DNA from 3 places in the Anaerofustis stercorihominis DSM 17244 genome. Region 1 is predicted to be linked to each of the others. Evidence: predicted binding sites of a transcription regulator. Region 1 holds the regulator's gene; each other region holds the start of a gene.
The links. Region 1 encodes NrdR, which represses ribonucleotide reductase genes. Its sites were predicted from a motif close to CACNANATNTNGTG; they were not measured.

Region 1 (8,154 bases):
CCTGTCAGCTCAACCAAAGGAAGTCTCATATCTCCTGTTTTAAGCCCCATTATTTTCATAGCTGTTTTAACGGGGATAGGATTACATTCACAGAACAGTGCATCGCACATAGGTAAAATATCAAGCTGTTTTTGAATTGCAGTCTTGATGTCTCCGCTGAAAAATGCGTCTGTAAGCTCAACACAAGTTTTAGGTATTATATTTGAACAAGTTGAAATAACTCCGTCTCCGCCTAAAGAAAGTACAGGCATGATTTGGTCATCATTCCCTGAGTAAAGTTCAACATCTTCTGGAAGGTCTTTCATGATCCTTGCCACCTGAGATAAATCTCCGCTTGCTTCTTTGAAAGCTTTTACATTTTTTATCTTAGTAAGTTCTATTGCAAGAGAAGCGGAAATATTTTTCCCTGTCCTTGAAGGTACATTATATACAATGATAGGTACATCTACTCTGTCGCTTATATATTCATAGCTATTATAAATACCTTCGTCGCTGGATTTATTGTAGTACGGATTATTTATCAAAACAGAGTCCGCACCTCTTTTTGCGGCGATTTCCGTAAGTTCCAACACATGCTGAGTATTGTTTGTTCCCGTACCTGCAATGAAAGGAACTCTTCCCGCTATGACTTCGTTACTGACTCTGAATATTTCATCTTTTTCTTTATCCGTAACCGTTGGAGATTCTCCCGTGGTACCGCATATAACGAGACCGTTAATACCGCTTTCTATCTGGTCGTTTATAAGTGTTTCGAGAACATTTAAATCGACTCTATTATTTTCATCAAACGGCGTAACTAACGCCGTAGCAACACCTTTAAAAATTGACATATTAATTTTCCTTTCCGAAGAAGTTTTCTTTTATCAAGTACTCGGCAATCTGTACTGTGTTTGAAGCCGCACCTTTTCTGATATTATCTCCAACGCACCATAGGTTCATTCCGCTTTTAACAGAGAAATCTCTTCTTATCCTGCCTACATATACTTCGTCATTTCCCGCAGCATCCAAAACAGTAGGATATTCCGGAACGGATATATCATCTTTCACGATAACTCCCGGTGCATTTTTAAGAAGTTCTCTCGCTTCATCTACGTCAAACGGTTTTTCAAATTCAAGATTTATACTTTCGCTGTGACCTACGAATACAGGGACTCTTACTGTGGTAGCGGTAACTTTGATATCATAATCTCCGAGTATCTTATGAGTTTCATTTACCATTTTCAGTTCTTCTTTCGTATATCCGTTTTCGGTAAAATCATCAATATGAGGAAGACAGTTGTAGGCTATCTGCACAGGATAAAATTCATTTTTACCGCCTTTTACGCCTTCTTCCAAATCTTTTATACCTTTTATACCTGAACCGGCAACAGCCTGATATGTAGAATATATTACTCTTTTAATTTTATATGCATCATGAAGGGGTTTTAAAACAACCATCGCCTGAATAGTAGAACAATTAGGATTTGCTATGATACCTTTAGTTTTAAGCGCATCTTTCGGATTAACTTCGGGAACCACCAAAGGCACTTCATCATCCATTCTCCACTGAGATGAGTTATCGATAACGACAACATTGTTTTTTGCGGCTATAGGAGCAAACTTTTTACTTGTTCCTCCTCCCGCAGAAAATAATGCAAAATCTATATCTTTATCAAAAGAATGTTCATTCAATTCTTCAACGGTATATTCCTTACCTCTGAATGTGACTTTTTTACCTGCCGAACGGCTTGACGCCATAGGATAGAAATTATCTACGGCTATATTGCTCTCCTCTAAAACTTCAATCATTTTTTGTCCTACAACACCGGTTGCACCCGCAATCGCTACATTGTATTTTCCCATATTATTCCTCCTAAGTGTATTTTTTATAGTGTTATAAAAAATAAAAGCCGACAAAGCGACTCATAATACACAAAAAAATTAGTATTTGTGAATAGCACTCCATCTAAGCGATGACAGTCTCAATGCTCTTAACATTAAGCCCGGAAATCTAAACGGTAAAATATAAACTTCCTCGGCAGATTTTCCTTTCGACCATTCTTACCTGCATTTACCTGCATCAAATAATTTACTGATAAAATCCGCGCCTCTATCTTAACACTACTTATTAATTTTTAATCTTTCTTTATTATAGAGGGAAAAGGCTATTTATGCAAGTACTTTATAATACTTTTAATAACTTGATTAAAGCTAGGGGGATCAAAAGCAAAGAGCATGCTTTCCTTAATAAATCAAAAATTCCTTATGAATAAAGACTTTTTAGGTTAAAAGTTTTAAGAAATTGTCAAAAAAGGTATACATTGAGTAACAATAAAAAAGATTTAATTATTAGATAAATTAATACATATTATTATTTTTTTTGATATATTTCTAGTTTTTTTCATGAATATATCGCATTAATTTTAATATACCACATTTGTTACAAAAATTATACTTTGAGTAACTTGATTAAAGCTAGGGGAATCAAAAGCAATGAAAGAAAAATTATTAAGAAGAAAAGGTGTTATTTTCGTACTGATAGCATTTATTTTTATGGTTCCGAGTATCATAAACGCGGCAACTTTAAAAAACGAACCTTATGTTCAGTACAACTTCAATAACAATGTGACAGACCGAAAAGGGCACAGCGAACTTACTGTATTGAGTGCTGAAGGGGATGATAAGAACAGGAATAATTCTTCCACATCATACGGCTCCGACAGTTACGGCCCTTATTTTCAGTGGGAATCTTCAATGATCAATGGCGGCGGATTTTATATCGATATAGATAAAAATATCGGAGAAGAGTATACTATAGGTCTAAAATTTTCATTTAAAGAAACGGGACCCAGTTGGAGAAAAATCATAGATTATGGAGATGGGCTTTCAGATGTAGGGTTTTATTTTTACAGTAACGGTCATTTGAATTTTTTTAATTACGGAACTAACGGGAAAAGCATAACTCAAGCAAATGAAGTTATAGATATGATAGTCAGAAGAAATAAATCCGGGTCTTTTGAAGCTTATATCGTAAACGGCGGAACCAAAACATTAGATTTACAGATAACCGACAAAAATAAATGGGGTGTTCCGATCATAATCGACGGAAAAACTAGAATTGGATTCTTCTTTGATGATACAGATACACTTGATAGTAGTGATGCATACGACAAACCGGAAGCTGCAACCGGAGGAAAAGTATACGATATAAAAATATGGGATAAATATGTAGATCCTGACGAAGTAATCGAAGAACTGAAGCCTAAAGGATTTGTAAACGTACATTATGTAAATGAGGATGGAAATAAGATAAAAGACGATAAACAGATCGAAGGGGAAAAGGGAGAAAATTACAGCGTATCACCGGATGCTATAGAAGGATACAGATATGTAAAGACCGAAGGTAACGCTTCGGGTACATTCCCCGAGGGAAATACAAATGTTACTTTTGTGTATAAAAAGATAATAAAAGGTACCGTTACAGCCAAATTTGTGGATATTAACGGGAATAAAATAAAAGATGATAAAATATATGAGGGTGAAAAAGACGAGCCTTATAATATAAGTAAAGAAAATATATACGGATACGAATATGTAAGGACAGAGGGGAATTCTTCGGGAGTATTTCCTGAAGGGAATACAGATGTTACATTCGTATATAAAGTATCCATGCCTTGTACGGTGACTGCAATATATGTAGACGAAGACGGGAATAAGTTATGCGATAATATAGTATATAAGGGGTTTGAAAATAATGCTTATAAAACCAGCAAGCTTGAGATAAAGGGATATGAGTTTTTAAGAGTTGAAGGCAATGAGACGGGTAAATTCATGTATACTCCGCAAATAGTTACTTATGTCTATAAAAAGGAATCTCCTCCGCAACCTGTTAAAAAAGGCAGTGTGACCGCAAAATATGTAGACGAAGCGGGCAATGAGATACATATGGATTTGATATATAAAGGAAAAGTCGGGGATGACTACAAGACCTCACAGCTTGTTATCCCCGGATATGAATTCAAAGAAGTCATCGGAGATAGAAACGGTAAATTTACAGAGGGCAGTAAGGAAGTAAGATATATCTATACCAAAAAGAGTCCCGATAGTGTCACAGACGACAATAAGGGAGGAAGCGTCGTAATAAGGTATGAAGATAAAGATGGGAATGTCATAAAAGAAGATGTCGTTCATAACGGAAGCGTTGGCGACAATTATGAAGTCCCTAAGCCTAATATACCCGGATATGAAGTAGATAAAGTAGTAGGCGAAGAAAAGGGTAAGATCGAAGAAGATGTGAAAGTCGTAACGGTAGTTTACAGTCCTTTAAGCGTCGGCGATACCGCAAGCAGTGTCGTTGCCAGGTATGTTGATATAAACGGGAACACCATTCATCCGGATAATGTTTATGACGGTCAGATAGGTGATGATTATAAGACGAAAAAAGAGAATATCAAAGGCTTTGAGCTTGTAAAAGTGGAAGGCAGTGAAAGCGGGAAATTTGCCGAAGATGTAAAAGTCGTTACATATGTTTATAAAGAAGTCGGTAAGGTAACGGTAAAATTCGTTGATGAAAAGGGAAATATCATAAAGAAAGATATCGTATATACCGGAGGGTTGGAAGAAAGATATGATATAAAATATCCGAACATAAAAGGTTATGAATACGTAAAGACAGTTGGAGGTCAAAGCGGAGTATATTCGAGAGACGATCAGGAAATCATTTTTGTTTATAAAAAAGCGAAAAACGTAGATAGTATAAATAAGAACAATAATAATACAAATTCTTCGGGAACCGGCAGCGGAAGAGATGTATCAAATAGAAATACTCCTCCTTCAGGCTCGGTAAAAACATCCGATGAAAACAACCTTTATCTATACTTGTTCTTTGCGGTCATTTCCGCAGGCGGAGTTATGTATACGATAAAAAAATCAAAAGAAGCATAAAAAAGAAGGCAGGTAAAACCTGTCTTTTTTTATGGATTTATATAAATCTTTGATATAGGGGATATTGAATTTGTTATTCTTTTTTTATATTTTTGATTACCAGCTTCAAAGGATAAAAATTTGATTTATAAAATAAGTATTTGTATCTTATAAAAACAAATATTTTTTTATGGAATGTTTTGATTGTATTTGGTAAGTTGGTGATTTTGTATCATATATGTAAGGATAATACATAATACTCTCTTTTTATGTGTTATAACATAATAATAAAGGTAATGTATTCATATTAAATATTGAAAAACCAGCTTTTTTGGTATATAATTTTACTATCAATAGGGTATAACGATTTACTCACTGCGAAAGGGGAAAATAAAAATGAAATGTCCACACTGCGGTTATATAGAAAGTAAAGTAATAGATTCCAGACCTACCGATGATAATACTGCCATAAGAAGGAGAAGAGAGTGCTTATCCTGTGCACAGAGGTTCACCACATATGAAAAAGTGGAGACTATCCCGTTGATAGTGGTAAAGAAGAACGGTACAAGAGAGTCCTTCGACAGAAACAAACTGATGAACGGTATAATAAAATCATGTGAAAAGAGACCGGTCTCCATTGAGCAGATAGAGCATATGGTAAATGATATAGAAAGCGAGATACAAAAAATCGCTAAGAAGGAAGTTTCTTCGACTGTTATAGGGGAAGAGATAATGAAGAGACTGAAAGACGTCGATGAAGTTGCTTACGTAAGATTTGCTTCGGTTTACAGACAGTTCAAAGATGTGAACAGTTTTATGGATGAACTCAAGACTATGTTAAGTGACAGAGGAAATAAATAATGGAGATAGAAGAGAAGATAGTAAAAAAGGAAACTTTGTTCAAAGGAAATATATTTGATGTAAGGTGTGATACTGTCATACTTCCAAACGGCAGGAAAGCAACGAGAGATAATCTTGAACACTGTGGTTCATGTGCTGTTTTTGCAGTAACGAATGATAATAAGCTTGTACTCGTAAAGCAGTACAGAAGTGCGATATTTGATGTTACGACTGAACTTCCAGCCGGTAAGCTGGACAAAGGAAATGAAGGCAGGATGGAAGCCGCAGTGAGAGAGCTTGAGGAAGAGACGGGATATAAAGCGGGGAAAATGGTACATTATTTCGATATGCTCTCAGCCGTAGGGTACTGTGATGAAGTGATCTCGGTTTATCTTGCCACTAACTTAAAAAGGACAAAGCAGAATTTGGATGATGATGAGTTTTTGAATGTAGTGGAAATAGACATCAAAGAATTTAAAGAAAGTGTATTAAAAGGCGAGATACGCGATGCAAAGACGGTTGCGGGTGTAATGAGATACTGTTTGGAAAATAATATATAAAATTAATCATAAATCAGAGAATGGGACATACCCTTTAGTATCAGGGCATGTCTTTTTTATTGTTCTTATTAAATCAAAAGGTTGAATTTATGATTAGAGAATTTATTAATTATCATTTTAAAGAAAACAAAAATAAATATTTATTTTTCCTGTTCGTATTCATACTAGGTATTGCGATAGGGGGAGTTACGATATATTTTCTAAGCAGCGAACAGATAGAAGAACTGGTAAACTATATCAATTCTTTCTTTTCTCTTCTTACCAAAGATACTTCCACCATAAACAGCAAGGAAATATTCACATCGACGCTATTAAGAGATGCGAAGATATATGTGTTTCTATGGATACTGGGGCTTAGTGTTTTAAGTCTTATCTATTCAATAAGCATAGTGTTTTACAACGGATTTTTGCTGGGGTTTACGAATACGTTTTTCATATATAAATTCGGTCTTAAGGGGATACTTTTTGCACTGGCTGTTCTTATAGTTCAAAACCTTATAAAGACCGCCGCCCTATTATTTGCTTCCGTCACGGCTTCTTCCTTTAAATACATAATCCAGAAGAACAATAAGAGCCGTTACAAGCAGGTGAACAATTCCGCTTTTTATATAAGGTATACGATTTATATAGTTATGGCATTTTTGCTTAATGTCCTCGGTATATATATAGAAAGCTATGTCGTGCCGATGTTTATTGTAATATTTTCGTCTGCATTTTTATAAAAGAAATAATATTTTTTGATTTACATAATAATTATTTATTAGGAGGATAGATATGTTGAAAAAAATAGTTAGTTTAATTCTTTCATTTTCACTCATTTTCACATCTTCGTCTTTTGTATTCGCAAAGGAAGAGAGTAAGAATGAAGTTGATATGGATATTCAGAGTAAATCGGTCGTACTAATGGATGTGGGAACGGGGAAAGTTTTATATGAGAAGAACAAAGACGAAAAACTTCCTCTTGCCAGTGTCACCAAGGTAATGACGATACTTCTCATTTTGGAAGCGGTAAATAACAAGACCATAAATATGAGCGATATGGTGACGATTTCCGATTATGCGAGTAAAATGGGGGGAAGTCAGTTATTTATGGAAGAGGGGGAGATGAGAAGTGTGGATGAGCTTTTGAATGCCATAATCATCGAGAGCGCAAACGACGCATGTGCGGCTATGGGTGAATTCGTGGGAGGAAGCATAGAAAAATTCGTACTTATGATGAACGACAGAGCAAAGGAACTGGGGATGAAGAATTCTCACTTCGTAAATTCCAACGGACTGCCGGCAGATGACCATTACTCATCCGCTTATGACATTGCTCTTATGACCAAGGAAGTATGCAAGTATCCCGATATATTCAAGATAAGCTCCACTTGGCAGAAGACCATAAAAATAGGCAAGAAGAACGACAAGGAAAGGACCTTGAGTAATACAAATAAGCTCCTTAGGATGAACGACAAGGTAGACGGACTTAAAACAGGGTATACCGCAGATGCGGGGCACTGCATATCCGCAACGGGAAAAGAAGGGGACTTGAGGCTTATTGCCGTGATACTTCACGCTCCCGATTCAAAGACCAGATTTGCCGAAGCAAATAAGCTTTTAAATTACGGTTTCAGCACATATAAGGCGGAGAACGTAGTCGAAAAGGATAAGGCGGTGGCAGATGTAGAGGTCAACAAGGGAAATAAAGATAAAGTAAGTGCTGTAGCAAAAGATAACATATCTACCCTGATGAATAAGAACGAAAACAAAGAGTATAAATCCGATGTAAAGCTTGATAACAAGAAGATAAACGCTCCCGTCAAAAAAGGGGATAAGCTCGGGAGTGTTATCGTAAGCGACGGAGATAAGG
Region 2 (8,154 bases), on a different contig from region 1:
ATATGGCATTAGTTGCAGATAAAGCTTTTAATTTAATAAATAGTAGTTCTTCTCCTATTGAAGAAATATCCATTTTAATGTCATGGCTTGGTGCTATATCTTATACCTTACAAATTTATTTTGATTTTGGTGGATATTCTGACATGGCTATAGGCTTAGGAAAAATGTTTGGATTTCATTTTTTAGAAAATTTTAATTATCCTTATATATCCAAATCCGCTACAGAATTTTGGAGAAGATGGCATATTTCTCTTAGTTCATGGTTTAGAGATTATGTATATATACCGCTTGGTGGAAGTCGAGTAAATAAATATAGACATATTTTAAATCTATTTATTGTTTGGTTGCTAACAGGTATATGGCATGGTGCAAATTGGACGTTTATAATATGGGGATTAATGTACTTTATTTTATTAATAATAGAGAAATTTACATCTTTTGATATTGATTGTAAAAATAAAAAACATAATTGGATTAAGCACATATATACTATGTTTTTTGTTATTATAGGATGGGTTATTTTTAGGTCAGAAAATGTATATGTAGCTTTAAATTATATCAAGTCCATGTTTGGGATTGGAAATATAATATTATTTAATGATGTATTTTTATCGTATATCAGACAATTTTTTATTTATTTTGTTGTTGGAATAATAGCATCTTCACCAATTTTAAAAATAGCTAAAAGGAAATTAAAAAATAATATTATAACAAATATTATTTATATATTATTCATTTTAATTATTTTATTATTTGTATATCTTTTATAGTTAAAGGTAGCTATAATCCATTTATATATTTTAATTTTTAGGGAGTAAAATGATTATGAGTAAATTGAGTAATAAAGTTATATCATATATTTTTTTATTTATAATATGTATTTGTGGAATAGGAACTATAAAAAATTGTTCAAGTGATTTAAAAAACAAATTATCTAATAAAGATTTAAAAGAGAGTATTGATATTATTGAGACCAGTATTCAAGATAACTTTAATGGACGTAATAGTTGGATTAATATTAATGGACTTTTTCAAAAGGTGGTAGGTACCACAATATTATATAATTCAGGTGATCTTATTGTATATAACGATATAATAAAATTAAATAATGAACAAATTATTTATAGTATGGAGTATAGAGATAATAATGAGATAAATAAAATATCAAGAAATATAGAAAAATTTGAAAAATATTTAAAATCAAAAAGTATTAATTTAATATATACTCAACTTCCTTGTAAAATTGATGAAACAGATAAATATAATACACCTATTGGTGCACATTTATATGCAAATGATAATTCAAATAGACTTATTAAAAATTTAGAAGAAAAAAATATTTCTGTCCTTGATATTCGGAAGATACTCCATGAAAAAAATATTAATTATAAAAAAATATTTTTTAATACTGATCATCATTGGAAACCAGAAGCTGGATTAGCCTCTGCTGGCTTTATAAGCGATATCCTACGAAAAGAATATGGTTTTGAAATAAATACTGCAAAATATTATAATATTTCTAATTATAATATAAAAGAATATAAAAATTGGTTTTTAGGCTCTTTAGGTAAGCGTGTTGGTACATTATATGCTGGTGTTGATGATTTTAATGTTATAACACCAAAATTTAATACTAATTTTTATTTTTATGCTGATACTTCAAATGGCAAAAAATATAAAAATGGAGATTTTGCAAATGTAATGTTAGAAAAAGCTAATCTTAAAAAGGATTATTTTAATATTAGTACCTATTCTACTTATATAGGCGGAGATTATAAAGAAAATATTATTAAAAATAATATATCTGATAATAATAAAAAAATACTTCTTTTAAGAGATTCTTTTTCCTGTGTAATGGCGCCTTATTTGGCACTTGGATGTAAAGAGTTAAGAACAATAGATTTAAGATATTATAAAGAAAATTTAATAGATTATATTAATAAATATAATCCTAACGTTGTTATAATTGCCTATAGTGAAAATTTTTGGAGTGAATGGTTTGATTTTGATTTGTAAATAAATTTGAAAATATGATTTAGATAAAGTCTCTTACTTTATTGGTAAGGGACTTTTTATTTTGTTTTAGTGGAATTTAAAGTCTAAAAATATTATAATAAGTTTATATTTGTATAAAAAGAGGGAATTATGGATTTTAAATATTTTTTTGTGTCACCTGACAGTGGAGGCTATGTTCCTAAGGAGCTTACATGGAGATTGTTTGATATAGGTCATATATTAACTTTAATTTGTGTAGCTTTTTTGATTATATATATGTGTAAAAAATTTACTTTATGGGATCTTAAAAAACAAGACAGTTTTATAAAGAAGATTGCAGTATTTATGTTAGTACAAGAGATATTTAAAAATATCGTTCATTATCTGACGGGTGTTTTGATTTACGAAGATATACCACTTCATTTATGTAGGTTTTCAATATTTGTGACATTATGGTACGCATTTAAGCCAAATAAACTAAATAAAGAATATTTATATGCTTTTTCTCTTCCTGCTGCGGTTGCCGCACTTTTATTTGCAGATTGGACCGATTTTGCAAGGATATCTTTTACAAATATAGATTCTACCATATTTCATATGCTTCTTCTTATGGTACCCGTGTTGCTGATATACTCCGGCAAATTAAAACCTAATTATAAGAATTTGAATAGATGTATCATGTTTATGTTTCCTTTAGGTTTTATAGCATTTAGATTAAATAAAATTATAGGTACTAATTTTATGTTTTTAAATACCCCGTCTCCGGGTTCTCCGCTTGTACTTCTTGAAAATTTGTTTGGAAGTCCGGGTTATATATTTGCGGGCATTTGTCTGATACTAATCATATGGACATTGATGTATATCCCTTGGGAAATCAAATATAAAAAAGAAAGTGAAATTGAGCAGTTAGTTTAAAATAAAACGAGGAATGATTATGACTTTAAAATATTTTTTTGCTAATCCCAATATAGTTCCTTTATCATTAAAATGGCATGCATATGGCATTGAACATATGATTTTATTGTTAACTATACTGGTTTTAATATATATATGTGTAAAAAATTTGTTAAATTAAGTACAGAACAGCAAAATAAAACTTTTAAAGTTTTTTGCAGTACTTATTGTGGTTCAGGAATTATTAAAAGATATCCTTCATTTTTATGCCGGAACCCTAAATTTAGAACACTTGCCTCTTCATTTATGTGGGATATCAATATTTATAACTTTTTGGTATGCGTACAAACCCGGTAAAGTTAATGGTGAATATTTATATGCCTTGTCTCTGCCCGGAGCCTTGGCTGCATTATTATTTCCCAACTGGACCGAGTATCCGATGATGCATTTTTCGAATATCAATTCATTCACTATACATACATGGCTGGTTGTATTTGTTACGATGCTTTTATACAGCGGCAGATTAAAACCTAATTTTAAAAATTTACCTAAGACATCTTTACTTATCGGCGTTATTGCGGTACCGATATACTTTATAAATAAAATGTGGGATACTAATTTTATGTTTTTAAACGGACCGTCTAAAGGTTCTCCGTTGGTGTTTTTATATGACATCTTTGGCGGAGGTTATTTAATAGCTTTGATTGTTTTGGTACTGAGTGCTTGGCTGTTGATGTATCTTCCTTGGGAAGTCTCATATAGAAAAAAAGCAAAAAATCAGAGTGAACAAACAGCTTAAAGGATAGACTAAAGTCTATCCTTTTATTTTAACTTCATTTTTTAATTTTTTTCTGCCATAAAAATCATCTAGATTTTGTATAGTAATTTTTGCTATATTTTTCAAAGCTTCATCTGTTAAAAAAGCCTGATGAGATGTAAGTATAACATTTGGCATTGATACCAGAGCCGATAGTTTGTCATCTCTTTTGATTAGATCCGACTTATCTTCATAGAAGAAATCTTTTTCACCTTCGTATACATCAAGACAAGCTCCTCCTATCAAACCGTCTTTAAGAGCGCTTATCAATGAATCCGTTTCTATTAATTCTCCTCTCGAAGTGTTAATTATATAGGCTCCTTTTTTCTATTTTTTGCAGGGTTTTTTTATTTATTAGATATTTTGTATCTTTAGTTAAAGGGCAATGAAGAGAAATTATATCACTGTTATTTAAAAGGGTATTTAAATCAACATATTGTATATCGCCATCCTTCTTAGGAAATAAATCGTATGCAATCACATTCATTTTAAATCCTTTGCATATCTCTATTAGTTCTTCTCCTATTTTTCCCGTTCCGATTATACCTATCGTTTTTCCTTTTAAATCAAATCCAACCATCCCGTTTAAACTAAAATTATAATCCCTTGTTTTTGTATAAGCTTTGTGTATTTTTCTGTTTAGTGTCAAAAACATACCTATTGCATATTCAGCTACGGAGCTTGGGGAATATGAAGGAACGTTCAATATTTTTATTTTGTCTTTTGCCGCATTTAAATCGACATGATTATAGCCTGCACATCTTAGAGCTATCACTTTAACTCCCAATTCATATAAAATATCAATAGTATCCTTATCTAAATTATCATTTACAAAAGAAATTATGCCGCCGGAACCGGAGGCTAAAATGGCAGAGTTTTTATTGAGTCTGCTTTCATAAAATTTTATTTCATAGTTTTTGTTATAATGATCAAACCATTTTATATCATAAGATTTCGTATTAAAAAAACATATCTTTTCCATATAAGTATTTTTCTCAGAATTTTCATTTATATTCTCTTTAATTAAAGGTCTAAAATACGAGTATATATTTATAATTTATAACAGGAAAAATTCTTAATTACTTATATTATTTCCCAAGTCAAGTAAATTTGATAAAACACAATATATTGTGTTTTTTATGCTTGACAATACCATATACCACAATATATAATTGTTAACGTAGCCTTGATTAGGCAGTTGAATCGATTAGAAAATATAGGAGAACAGTAATGGTAACAGAGATTTTAAAAAGAGACGGACGTACGAGCAGATACGAAAAGAAGAAGATAACAGATGCCATTTATAAAGCAGCCGAAGCAGCGGGCGGACAGGATTATGCTACGGCAAAAGAGCTATCTGATAAAGTAGATAATATATTAAATGAGAAATATATAGATATAGTTCCTACGGTAGAACAAATACAGGATACAGTTGAGAAGACGTTGATTGAAAGTGGACATGCCAAGACTGCAAAGAATTATATATTATATAGAGCGGAAAGAAATAAAGTCAGAGAAATGAATACCAAACTGATGAAAATCTATGAAGATTTAACTTTCAAAAGCTCAATTGAAAATGATGTAAAGAGAGAGAATGCAAATATAAACGGTGATACCGCCATGGGAACCATGCTTAAATACGGTTCCGAAGGTGCAAAGAATTTTTATGAAATGTTTATTTTGGACGAAAAACATGCTGCCGCACATGCCAAAGGCGATATACATATCCATGATTTGGATTTTTATACATTAACTACAACATGCTGCCAGATAGATTTACAAAAATTATTTAAAGGCGGGTTTTCGACAGGTAACGGATTTATCAGAGAACCTAAGGATATAAGGACTTATTCCGCACTTGCCTGTATAGCAATTCAGTCAAATCAAAATGATCAGCACGGCGGTCAAAGTATCCCGAAATTTGACTATGATTTGGCACAGGGTGTAAAAAAAACATATAGAAAAACTTATATCACAAATATGGCTAAAGCATTGGAGCTTCTCGCAGGGATAGAAAACAGTGAAGAAGTATCAAAAAATATTTATAAGAATATTGAGGAAAAATCGGGATTATATCCAACACTTGATGATAATGAAGAATTTCTAAAACTTGAAAGAGAAGAGCTTGATAAATTAGACCATGATGATGTGAATACATTGATTTCTTTCACAAAGAAAAGTTCTTTGAAAGAAACGGATAAAGCTACATATCAGGCTATGGAAGCGTTGATTCATAATTTAAATACAATGCATTCCAGAGCAGGAGCTCAGGTTCCGTTCAGTTCTATCAATTACGGTACGGATACGTCGAGTGAAGGAAGAATGATCATAAGAAATGTTCTTCTTGCAACCAAATCGGGGCTTGGAAACGGAGAAACCCCTATTTTCCCTGTCCAAATATTTAAGGTTAAGGAAGGCGTAAATTATAATCCCGAAGACCCTAACTATGATTTATTTAAACTTGCCATGGAAGTTTCCAGTGAGAGATTATTTCCTAATTTCTCTTTTATAGATTCTCCTTTCAATTTAAAATATTATAAAGAAGGAGACCCGGACTCAGAAATTGCATATATGGGATGCAGAACAAGAGTAATGGCAAATGTTGATAAAGATAATGAAATAGTAACGGGGAGAGGTAATTTAAGTTTTACTTCAATCAATCTTCCAAGACTTGCAATAGAAGCAAAAGGTGATATTGATAAATTTTATTCTATGCTTGATGATGAAATGAACCTTTGCGTTAAACAGCTCCTTCATAGATTTAAAATACAATGCGCAAAGACAGTCAGAAATTCTCCTTTCTTAATGGGTGAAGGTGTTTGGATAAATTCAGAAAATTTAAAGCCTGATGATACGGTGGAAGAAGTATTGAAGCACGGAACTTTGAGCATAGGTTTTATCGGACTAGCGGAAACCTTGACCGCATTGGTCGGAAAACATCACGGTCAAAGCGAAGAAAGCGAAAAACTCGGACTTGAAATAATTTCTCATATGAGAAATAAAGTTGACGAAGAAACGGAAAAAAGAGGTCTTAACTTCTCGTTGGTCGCAACTCCTGCCGAAGGATTATCCGGAAGATTTGTTAGAATGGATAAAAAGAGATACGGAGTTATCGAAGGTGTAACTGACAAAGATTATTATACTAATTCATTCCATGTACCTGTTGGATATGATATAAGTGCATTTGAAAAGATCAAAAAAGAAGCTCCTTTCCATGAGCTTACAAACGGCGGACATATAACATATGTCGAACTTGACGGTGATACTACAAAAAATTTAGAAGCATTCGAAAAAATAGTAAGATGTATGAAAGATATGGGACTTGGTTACGGTGCTATAAATCACCCGGTTGACAGGGACCCTGTATGCGGATACAACGGAGTAATCTATGATGAATGTCCGCACTGTCACAGAAAAGAAGATGATATTGATGTTCCTTTTGAAAGAATAAGAAGGATAACCGGATATTTGGTGGGTACTTTGGATAGGTTTAATAACGGCAAAAGAGCTGAAGAATCGGACAGAGTAAAGCATTCGCTAAATTCAGAAATGGAAAGTTTATAGGAGGTAATATAATGAACACAGCAAAAGAATTGACTTATGAAACTAAAATAAATGATACTAATGTATATGTGTATGGAAATATAGAAAATTTGACAAAAGAAGAAATTAAGGCATATATCAAAGAAGTAGAGAAAGAAAAGAACAGTGAAGTAATCGAACTTAGCTTATATGCAGATGAAGAAAGTGGATACATTGGAAGAAGTGCTAAAGTAAAACCTATCCCTTTCGACAGGATAAGAAGAATAACGGGATATCTTGTAGGTACTTTGGATAGATTTAACGATGCTAAGAGAAGTGAAGAACAGGATAGGGTAAAACATTCTTTGAATTCTGATATGGAAACTTTGTAGGATGAATGAAGATAAGGAAATAAGAATAGCGGGTATAGTTAGGGAATCTATTGTTGACGGTCCGGGACTTCGATTTACGCTTTTTGTTCAGGGGTGTCCTCATAAATGTCCCGAATGTCATAATCCGCAAACCCATGATTTTAACGGCGGGCAAATTGTCAGTCATGAAAAAGTATTAAATGCTATATTTGATAATCCTCTTTTAAGCGGTGTGACCTTTTCGGGAGGAGAACCCTTCATGCAGGCTGAAAGTTTATATTTAATAGGAAAAGAAATTAAAAATAAAGGTTTGAATTTAATTACTTATACCGGATTTTTATTTGAAGATTTATTAACTATGAGTGAAAATGATCCTTATATATTAAAGCTTATAAAGTTAAATGATTATATAATGGATGGCAAATTCCAGCTTGAAAATAAAACTTATGATAAAACTTTTGTTGGAAGTTCCAATCAAAGAAGGATCGATGTGAAAAAGACAATAGAAAATAATTTTAAAGTTATAGAAAAAGACTTCTGAAAGAAGTCTTTTTT
Region 3 (8,154 bases), on a different contig from region 1:
ATAATTTTAAAGTTACAATATTCGGACAGTCTCACAGCGAGGCGATCGGTGTAGTAATAGACGGTCTGCCCGCAGGTATAAAACTTGACTTCGATAAAATAGATTTTGAACTCAAAAGAAGGCAGGGGGGAGATAAATTTTCCACTCCGAGAAAAGAAGCCGATACACCGAAAATCATAAGCGGTTATTTCGATGATAAGACGGCAGGTTCTCCTCTTTGTGCCATCTTCGAAAACGGCAATACGAGAAGCAAGGATTACAGCGAACTTAAAGTAAAAATGAGACCTTCACATGCTGATTATCCGGCATACATAAAACATAACGGAAATAATGATTACAGAGGCGGGGGAAACTTCTCGGGAAGACTTACCTTACCTCTTACTTTTGCGGGAGCGGTAGCTAAGCAGCTTTTGGAAGAAAAAGGGATTTATATCGGTTCTCATATCAAAAAGATAAACAAAGTGGAAGATATATCTTTTGATAAGGTGAATATAGGTAAGGATGAACTCATTTCTTTAAAAGAAGAAGTTTTTCCTTTGCTGGATAAGAGTAAATTATCCGAAATGGAAGAAGTCATTTTAAAGGCTAGGAATGACCATGACAGTGTCGGAGGGATAGTGGAATGTGCCGTGCTGGGATTTCCCGCAGGGGTAGGTTCTCCTTTCTTTGACAGTATAGAATCAAGATTATCTCATCTTTTGTTTTCCGTTCCGGCAGTAAAAGGCGTAGAGTTCGGAGAAGGTTTCGGATTTGCGGATTTACTGGGAAGCGAAGCAAAAGACGAGTATTACTACGATAAAGACGGAAACGTAAAAACATATGAAAATCACAACGGAGGAGTCCTCGGCGGAATTTCCAACGGACAGCCCATTTGTTTTTCGGCGGTTATAAAACCTACGGCAAGTATATCAAAACTTCAGCGTACTATTGACGTGGGGAAAAAAGAAAATACGAAGCTTGAGGTCGTTGGAAGACATGACCCGGTAATAGTCAAAAGAGCTGTTCCAGTAATAGAAGCCGTAAGTGCAATATGTTTATATGATTTTTTATTAAATGAGTAGGTGGTTTTATGAGAAGTTTAGAAGAAAGCAGAAAAAGAATAGACGAAATAGATAAAGAGTTGGTAAGACTTTTTGAAGAGAGAATGAATACTGTCGTAGATGTTGCAAAGTATAAAAAAGAAAATAACATAGATGTTTTAAATAAAAACAGAGAAGCCGAAGTAGTTGAAAAAGCCATAAATAATCTAAAGGATAAAAAATATGCGGAGGAAGTGGCTGACTTCTTTAATCATTTGATGGATATAAGTAAAAATTTCCAAAGAAAAGCCATAGCCAAGAAAATGGTCAGTAATCTTAAGAAAAGTATATTTATTGACATAACCGAGACAGCGTCAAAAGCGGGATACAGTATGATGATAAATCCTCTTGCAAAAAAGGTTTGTGAAATATATTTCGGGGATAAAACAAAAAAAATCGAATTCAATTCTTATGATGATATAATGTCTGGGTTGATAGACGAAAGTCTTGATTATGTGCTTTTGGCTGTAGATAATGCAATGGACGGACATATAGCAGAGCTTTACGATTTACTTGAAAAATACGAAGATATTTACATAAAAGACAAATTCGTTACGGATAAAGACGGAATAAAATTGGAAGATATTCACGGACTTAACACCGAGAATTACAATAAATTCATAATCCTCGGTAAATATAAAAGGTTCGTAAAAGACAGCAATAAAATTGATTTGATAGTAAGGATAGACAACGAACCTAAATCATTGGGACATCTTGTAAAATATTTCTCCAATTACAATATCAATATAAATAAAATAGATTCCAGAGAAGCTGACAGTTCGGTTAAAGACTTCAGTGTTTTTATCAATTTTGACGGAAGCTTGGAAGATAAGAATATTTTGAAAATGCTTTCCGGTCTTGAAGGAGATGTTCATTATTTAAGACTTGTGGGAGCATACAGAGGTTAAGATGAAAAAATTCGGTTTGATAGGAGAAAAGCTTCCTCACAGCTTTTCAAAGATACTCCATAGCATAGCTTTCGAAATCCTAAACTTAGATTATGAATATGAGCTGTATGAAATAGATTTGAATACTGCATATGATATAAAGTCATTTATGATAGATAATGAACTTGACGGGATAAACGTAACCATTCCTTATAAAGAAACCGTAATTAAAAGCTTGGACAGCATAAGCGAAGAAGCAAAGAAGATAGGTGCGGTAAATACGATTAAAAATATAAAAGGTAAGCTTTACGGATATAATACCGATTACTATGGATTTTTATATACTCTGAAAAGTAATGATATAAATATAAATAATAAAACGGTTGTAATACTTGGCAGCGGAGGCGCAAGCAAAGCTGTCATAGAGTGTGTAAAAGATTTGAATGCAAAAAGTATTTATCTCGTAAGCAGAAATAAAACAGACAAAGAGACAAAAGACGGGATAGTTTTAATTGATTATAAGGATTTAGAGGATATAAAAGGGGAAGTTCTTATAAATACGACTCCTGTAGGAATGTATCCGAAAGTAGATTTTTCTCCGGTAGGTGAAGATATTATAAATAACTTCAATAATGTAGTGGATGTAGTATATAATCCCCTTGAGACCAAACTTATGAAGACGGCAAATAAGTTAGGCAAAAATTCCTTTTCGGGGCTTACAATGCTTATAATGCAGGGGCTTAAATCCGAAGAAATTTGGAATGATTTTAAACTTACAAAACAAGAAATAGATTTGATAGAAAATAAAATAAAAAAGGAAATATAGTATGAAGAAAAATATTCTCTTAATCGGTATGCCTGGCTGCGGTAAAAGCAGTATCGGAAAGGCTTTATCAAAGAGTATGGATTTGAAATATATTGATATGGATGACTATATCGAAAAAAAGACGGGAAAAGCCATAAGTGAACTTTTTGAGAAAGGTGAAGACTATTTCAGGGATATCGAAACCGAGTGTGCAAAAGAAATATCGAATATGGAAAATATGCTTATTTCTGCCGGAGGGGGAATAATCCTGAGAAAAGAGAATATGGACTTTTTAAAGAAAACTTCTACTGTTATTTTTATAAACAGAAGCGTTAAAAACTTACTTAAATCTAAAAATCTCGGAGCCAACAGACCTTTACTCAAAGATAATGAAAACCATATATATAAATTATACAACGACAGGATCGGATTATATAAAAAATATGCAGATATTGAAGTGGACAATAACGGATATTTTAAAAATTGTGTAGAAGAAATAATGAGAAAAATAAGATAAATTTTCGACAAAATATCATAAAATAAAAAGCATGTGTCATAATTGATACATGCTTTTTTGATATTTGATACAAGCATAAAAAATTATGTTTTGTTAATGTTTAAATTTGACTTAATATCTATCATTTTGGAGCATAAAAAATATATTGAAAAAAGTAATATTAGTGATATACTAATAATTGTACCTGATTTTAAATAGCATACAATATATGGTATTTTAGGTATAATAAGTATTAATAAAGGTGGAAACGGTAAATGGATAATTTGAGTATTAATAATATTTTTACCAGACGATTTACAAAAGAATTGGAAAGGGAGCCGAATAAGACGGTTTTTGATTTATTTGAGTATAAAAGAGTCGACGTGGAAATATTTGATTATAAAACAAATAAAAATATATTTGAAATGAAGGATTTGGAATTTCCCGAATTCTATTCTAAAAATGCGTGTAATATAATCGCTTCCAAATATTTCAGACGTGCGGGTGTAGGTTCTGCCGACGGACATGAAACCAGCATGAAGCAGGTTGCTGACAGAATGGTCGGATTTTGGGCTGATGCACTCGTTGATGAGGGGCTTATAAGAACAAAAGAACAGTATTCCATATTCTATGATGAACTTGTTTATGCCCTTATAAATCAGATGTGGGCTCCGAACTCTCCTCAGTGGTTCAACACAGGTATCAAGAGAAACTACGGTATCGCAGGCGAAAGCGATCATTTATATTATTATGATATAAAAAGCGGAACAGTTAAAGAAAGTAAGGACAGATATACAAGGACTCAGGCTTCTGCATGCTTTATCCTTTCCATAAAAGACACTCTTTTAGGAGATAACTCTATATCCGAACAGTACATAACAGAGACTAAATTATTTAAAGGGGGATCCGGCGTCGGAACCAACTTCTCTAATTTAAGAGCTATAAATGAAGGGCTTTCAAGCGGAGGAAAATCTTCCGGACTTATGAGTTTCCTTAAAGGTTTTGACAGGAATGCGGGAGCTATCAAAAGCGGCGGAACTACGAGAAGAGCCGCAAAAATGGTAATTACCGATATAGATCATCCCGAAATCGAAGATTTCATCACTTGGAAAGCAAGGGAAGAAGACAAAGTCAGAGCCCTAGGGAAAATGGGCTATGACATGTCCATGGACGGAGAGGCTTACGCTACTGTCAGCGGACAGAACGGAAACAACTCCGTAAGGCTTAATAAAGAATTCATGCAAAAAGTCCTTCATTTGGATGAAGATCCCGATGCGGATTTTGAACTTAAGGGAAGAGTTGACGATAAGGTAAACAGAAAAGTAAAAGTAAAAGAATTATGGGATTTGATTTGTCAGTCTACATGGAACTGTGCGGATCCGGCTGTTCAGTTCGACGACACATTCAACGACTGGCATACCTGCCCTGCCGGAGAAGACGGAAAAGTCGGTGCAAAACACAATAGGATAAATGCAACCAATCCTTGCAGCGAATATGCTTTCTTGGATAACACTGCATGTAATCTTGCTTCCATAAATATTTACAGATTTTTCTCAAAGGAAGAAGGCAAATTTAAATTAAATGACTATATCCACTTGATTTCACTGATCCAATTGGTTCTTGAAGCTTCCATACATTGGGGACAGTTCCCTACAAAAGAAGTGGCAAGAAAGAGTCATTTATTCAGGACAACAGGTCTGGGGCTTGCCAATATGGCGTCCCTTCTCATGGTGCTCGGATATCCTTACGACAGTGATGAAGGAAGGAACCTGTCGGCTTCATTATGTTCCATAATGACTGCTCAGTCTTATCTCGTTTCTTCTTTGATGGCAAAAGAAGTCGGTCCTTTTGCGAAGTATGATATAAACAAAGAACATTTATTGAAAGTACTTAGAAATTCCGCAAGATGTTCTCTTGCCATAGATGATAATTTTGAAGGACTTGATTATTCTCCGGTTCGTCTTGACGAAGATTTGATGACGGAAATGGGTCTTGAAGAGGTTTTGAATGCGGGAAAAATACTTTGGATAAAAGCAATCGAAGGTGCGAACCGCTACGGTGTGAGGAATGCTCAGGTCAGCGTTATCGCTCCTACGGGAACCATATCATTTGCTATGGACTGCGGAGCTACGTCTCTTGAACCGTTCTATTCAAACGTCGTTTATAAGTCTCTTGCAGGGGGCGGAATGATGGAACTGGTAAATCCTGTATTGGAAGACGCTCTTATCAATTTGGGATATTCCGATGAACAGGTAGATAAAATCAAAGATTATTTACTTGAAAAAGATGAAAACGGGATGTTCGTTCACTTTAATTTAAACGATGCTCCGTACTTAAGAGAAGAAGATAAAAAGATATTCGAAACTGCCAACGATATTTCTCCAAGCGGACATGTTCTCATGGTTGCTGCGGTAACTCCTATGATAAGCGGTTCGGTTTCGAAGACCGTTAATATGCCTGTTAACGCTACTGTTAAGGAAATAAGCGATATTTATAAGCTTTCTTATATAACGGGAGTAAAAGCGATTTCCGTATACAGAGACGGCTCAAAAGCTTGCCAGCCTCTTAACACCGCCTTGACAGAAGACAGCGATTCACTGGAAAACTTGACTTATGACGCACTTTTGGATTATGCAAGAAACTGTAAAAAAGGAAGCCTTCACAGAGTTAAACCCGACGGAATGAGAACGAGCAGGACGCATGCGGCTAAAATAGGGGATATTGAATTATATGTGACTATAGGATTTTATAAGAACGGAAAGATGTCAGAGCTGTTCGTTTCAACGGATAAAGAGGGGACTGTTGTAAAAGGTCTTCTTGCCTCCCTTTCAAAATCCATATCAAATATGCTTCAGTATAATATTCCCGCAAAGGAAATTTCAAGATTACTCAGAGGTCAGCAGTTTGAGCCCAGCGGATTTGTGTCAAGGCATCCTTACATAAAGAACGCCGCAAGTATTGCTGATTTACTAAGTAAAATCATCGATATCGAACTCGGAGATTATTCCAGAGTTCAGATAAAGCCAACAGATATGGAAGAAAAGCTATATAGCGGTTCGATAAAAACGAGTGAAGAAAAAGCGGAAGCAAAAAATGTTACTTACGATGAAATAAAAGACGACCCTGATACGGAAAGAGTTTACGGAGAGGTATGTCCTGTTTGTTCTTCGACACAATTATTTACCAACGGTACATGCAAAGTGTGCAGAGAATGCGGTTCAACCACGGGATGCAGTTAAAATAAATGTAAATAAATGGTTAAACCCTTTATAAATCATTATAAAAATGGTAAAATATATGATAGTTTAAAACCCTTTAATTGATTTTAAAGGGTTTTATGTTAATCTAATTTTGATTTGGAGGAATTATGTCTGAGACGGTAAGGAATATTACTATAAATGGCAAAGACATAACTTTGATTGGTACTGCTCATGTATCAAGGGAAAGTGCCATTCAAGTAGAAAATCTGATAAGGGAAATAAAGCCCGATAATGTGTGTATAGAGCTGGACGAAGGAAGATATTCTTCTCTTGAAAACAATAAGTCATGGCAGGATACTGATATCGTAAATGTAATAAAGGAGAAAAAGACTACTTTACTTTTGGTAAATCTTATTTTAAGTTCTTATCAAAAGAGGATAGCGGAAAGCTTCGATATAAACTCCGGACAGGAAATGATAAATGCGATAAAGGTATCCAAAGAGATAGGATGTAAACTCACCCTTGCCGACAGAGATATAAAGACGACTTTTTTAAGGATATTTAGAAAGATGTCATTATGGGAAAAGATGAAACTCCTGTCGGGACTTATCTTAAGTTTCTTTGAAGATGAGGAACTTACAGAAGAAGACCTTGAAAATATAAAAGAGGGGGATTTTATCGAAAATGCACTTCTTGAAATCAGCGAGGACTTTCCCGATTTAAAGACATATCTCGTGGATGAGAGAGATCAGTATCTATCTCAAAAGATAAAAAACGCTGAGGGCGAGAGAATAGTTGCTGTTGTCGGGGCCGCACATATGAACGGGATAATAAAAAATATCGAAAAAGATATAGATTTAAGCGAAATAGATACTATCCCCAAAGGCGGGAAAGCAGGGAAAATAATCGGTTTTGGTATACCGATATTGATACTTGCAATGATACTTATAAGTTTCTTTAAGAGCATTTCAACGGGGATGTCTCAGATAGTAAGCTGGGTCCTCTTTAACGGGACTCTCAGTGCACTGGGCGTAGTTTTGGCTCTCGGAAGTATCCCTTCTATCATAACTGCGTTTATAGCCGCACCGTTCACTTCTCTTAATCCGCTTCTTGCGGCAGGCTGGTTTGCCGGGCTTGTGGAAGCTCATATAAGAAAACCCAAGGTATCTGATTTTGAAAATCTAAGCAGTGACTTGGATAGCTTTAAGGGATTATGGAAAAACAGGATAACCAAGATATTGTTGGTCGTAACTTTCGCAAATTTGGGAAGTATGATAGGGACTTTTGTTGCGGGAGCCGATATTTTTAAAAGTTTCCTAAGTATATTTTAATTAAGGAGTTAAATATGGATATAGCTGTAGTGGGGCTCGGTCTTATAGGTGCCTCTTTTGCAAAAGGGATAAAACAGCATACGAATAATAAGGTCTACGGGTTTGATATTAATAACGAAACATTGACAAAGGCTAAGAGAGACGGGACTATCGATGATATAGTCCTTATGAATAACTTAAGTGATTTCGACATGGTCATAGTTGCTCTCTATCCTGTAAATACAATAGAAGTCTGCACAGATGCGCTTAAAACCATGAAAAGGGGTTCAACCTTGGTAGATTTATGCGGTATCAAAGGAAGTATAGTCGATAAGATAGAACCTCTTGCATTAAAAGCCGAAGTCGATTATATCGGT

Region 2: the regulator NrdR is predicted to act here: its motif matches at 4,826-4,839, upstream of ANASTE_RS07540 (anaerobic ribonucleoside triphosphate reductase).
Region 3: the regulator NrdR is predicted to act here: its motif matches at 3,489-3,502, upstream of ANASTE_RS02300 (vitamin B12-dependent ribonucleotide reductase).

Annotation. Positions count from the first base shown of each region.
Region 1 covers NZ_DS560018.1:155,044-163,197, reverse strand. Annotated here, with positions in the region: gene dapA (4-hydroxy-tetrahydrodipicolinate synthase) at 1-830, opposite strand, end outside; gene ANASTE_RS04565 (aspartate-semialdehyde dehydrogenase) at 832-1,842, opposite strand; lysine riboswitch at 1,927-2,100, opposite strand; gene ANASTE_RS04560 (MucBP domain-containing protein) at 2,473-4,923, shown strand; gene nrdR (transcriptional regulator NrdR) at 5,299-5,763, shown strand; gene ANASTE_RS04550 (NUDIX hydrolase) at 5,763-6,302, shown strand; gene spoIIM (stage II sporulation protein M) at 6,392-7,024, shown strand; gene ANASTE_RS04540 (D-alanyl-D-alanine carboxypeptidase family protein) at 7,077-8,154, shown strand, end outside.
Region 2 covers NZ_DS560019.1:589,839-597,992, reverse strand. Annotated here, with positions in the region: gene ANASTE_RS07565 (MBOAT family O-acyltransferase) at 1-770, shown strand, start outside; gene ANASTE_RS07560 (alginate O-acetyltransferase AlgX-related protein) at 826-2,016, shown strand; gene ANASTE_RS07555 (YwaF family protein) at 2,146-2,910, shown strand; gene ANASTE_RS07550 (YwaF family protein) at 3,086-3,688, shown strand; gene ANASTE_RS12295 (NAD(P)-dependent oxidoreductase) at 3,704-3,976, opposite strand; gene ANASTE_RS07545 (NAD(P)-dependent oxidoreductase) at 4,011-4,688, opposite strand; gene ANASTE_RS07540 (anaerobic ribonucleoside triphosphate reductase) at 4,937-7,270, shown strand; gene nrdD (anaerobic ribonucleoside-triphosphate reductase) at 7,282-7,620, shown strand; gene nrdG (anaerobic ribonucleoside-triphosphate reductase activating protein) at 7,622-8,140, shown strand.
Region 3 covers NZ_DS560015.1:466,086-474,239, reverse strand. Annotated here, with positions in the region: gene aroA (3-phosphoshikimate 1-carboxyvinyltransferase) at 1-4, shown strand, start outside; gene aroC (chorismate synthase) at 1-1,061, shown strand, start outside; gene ANASTE_RS02315 (chorismate mutase) at 1,070-1,987, shown strand; gene ANASTE_RS02310 (shikimate dehydrogenase family protein) at 1,989-2,792, shown strand; gene ANASTE_RS02305 (shikimate kinase) at 2,794-3,288, shown strand; gene ANASTE_RS02300 (vitamin B12-dependent ribonucleotide reductase) at 3,543-6,506, shown strand; gene ANASTE_RS02295 (TraB/GumN family protein) at 6,635-7,798, shown strand; gene ANASTE_RS02290 (prephenate dehydrogenase) at 7,813-8,154, shown strand, end outside.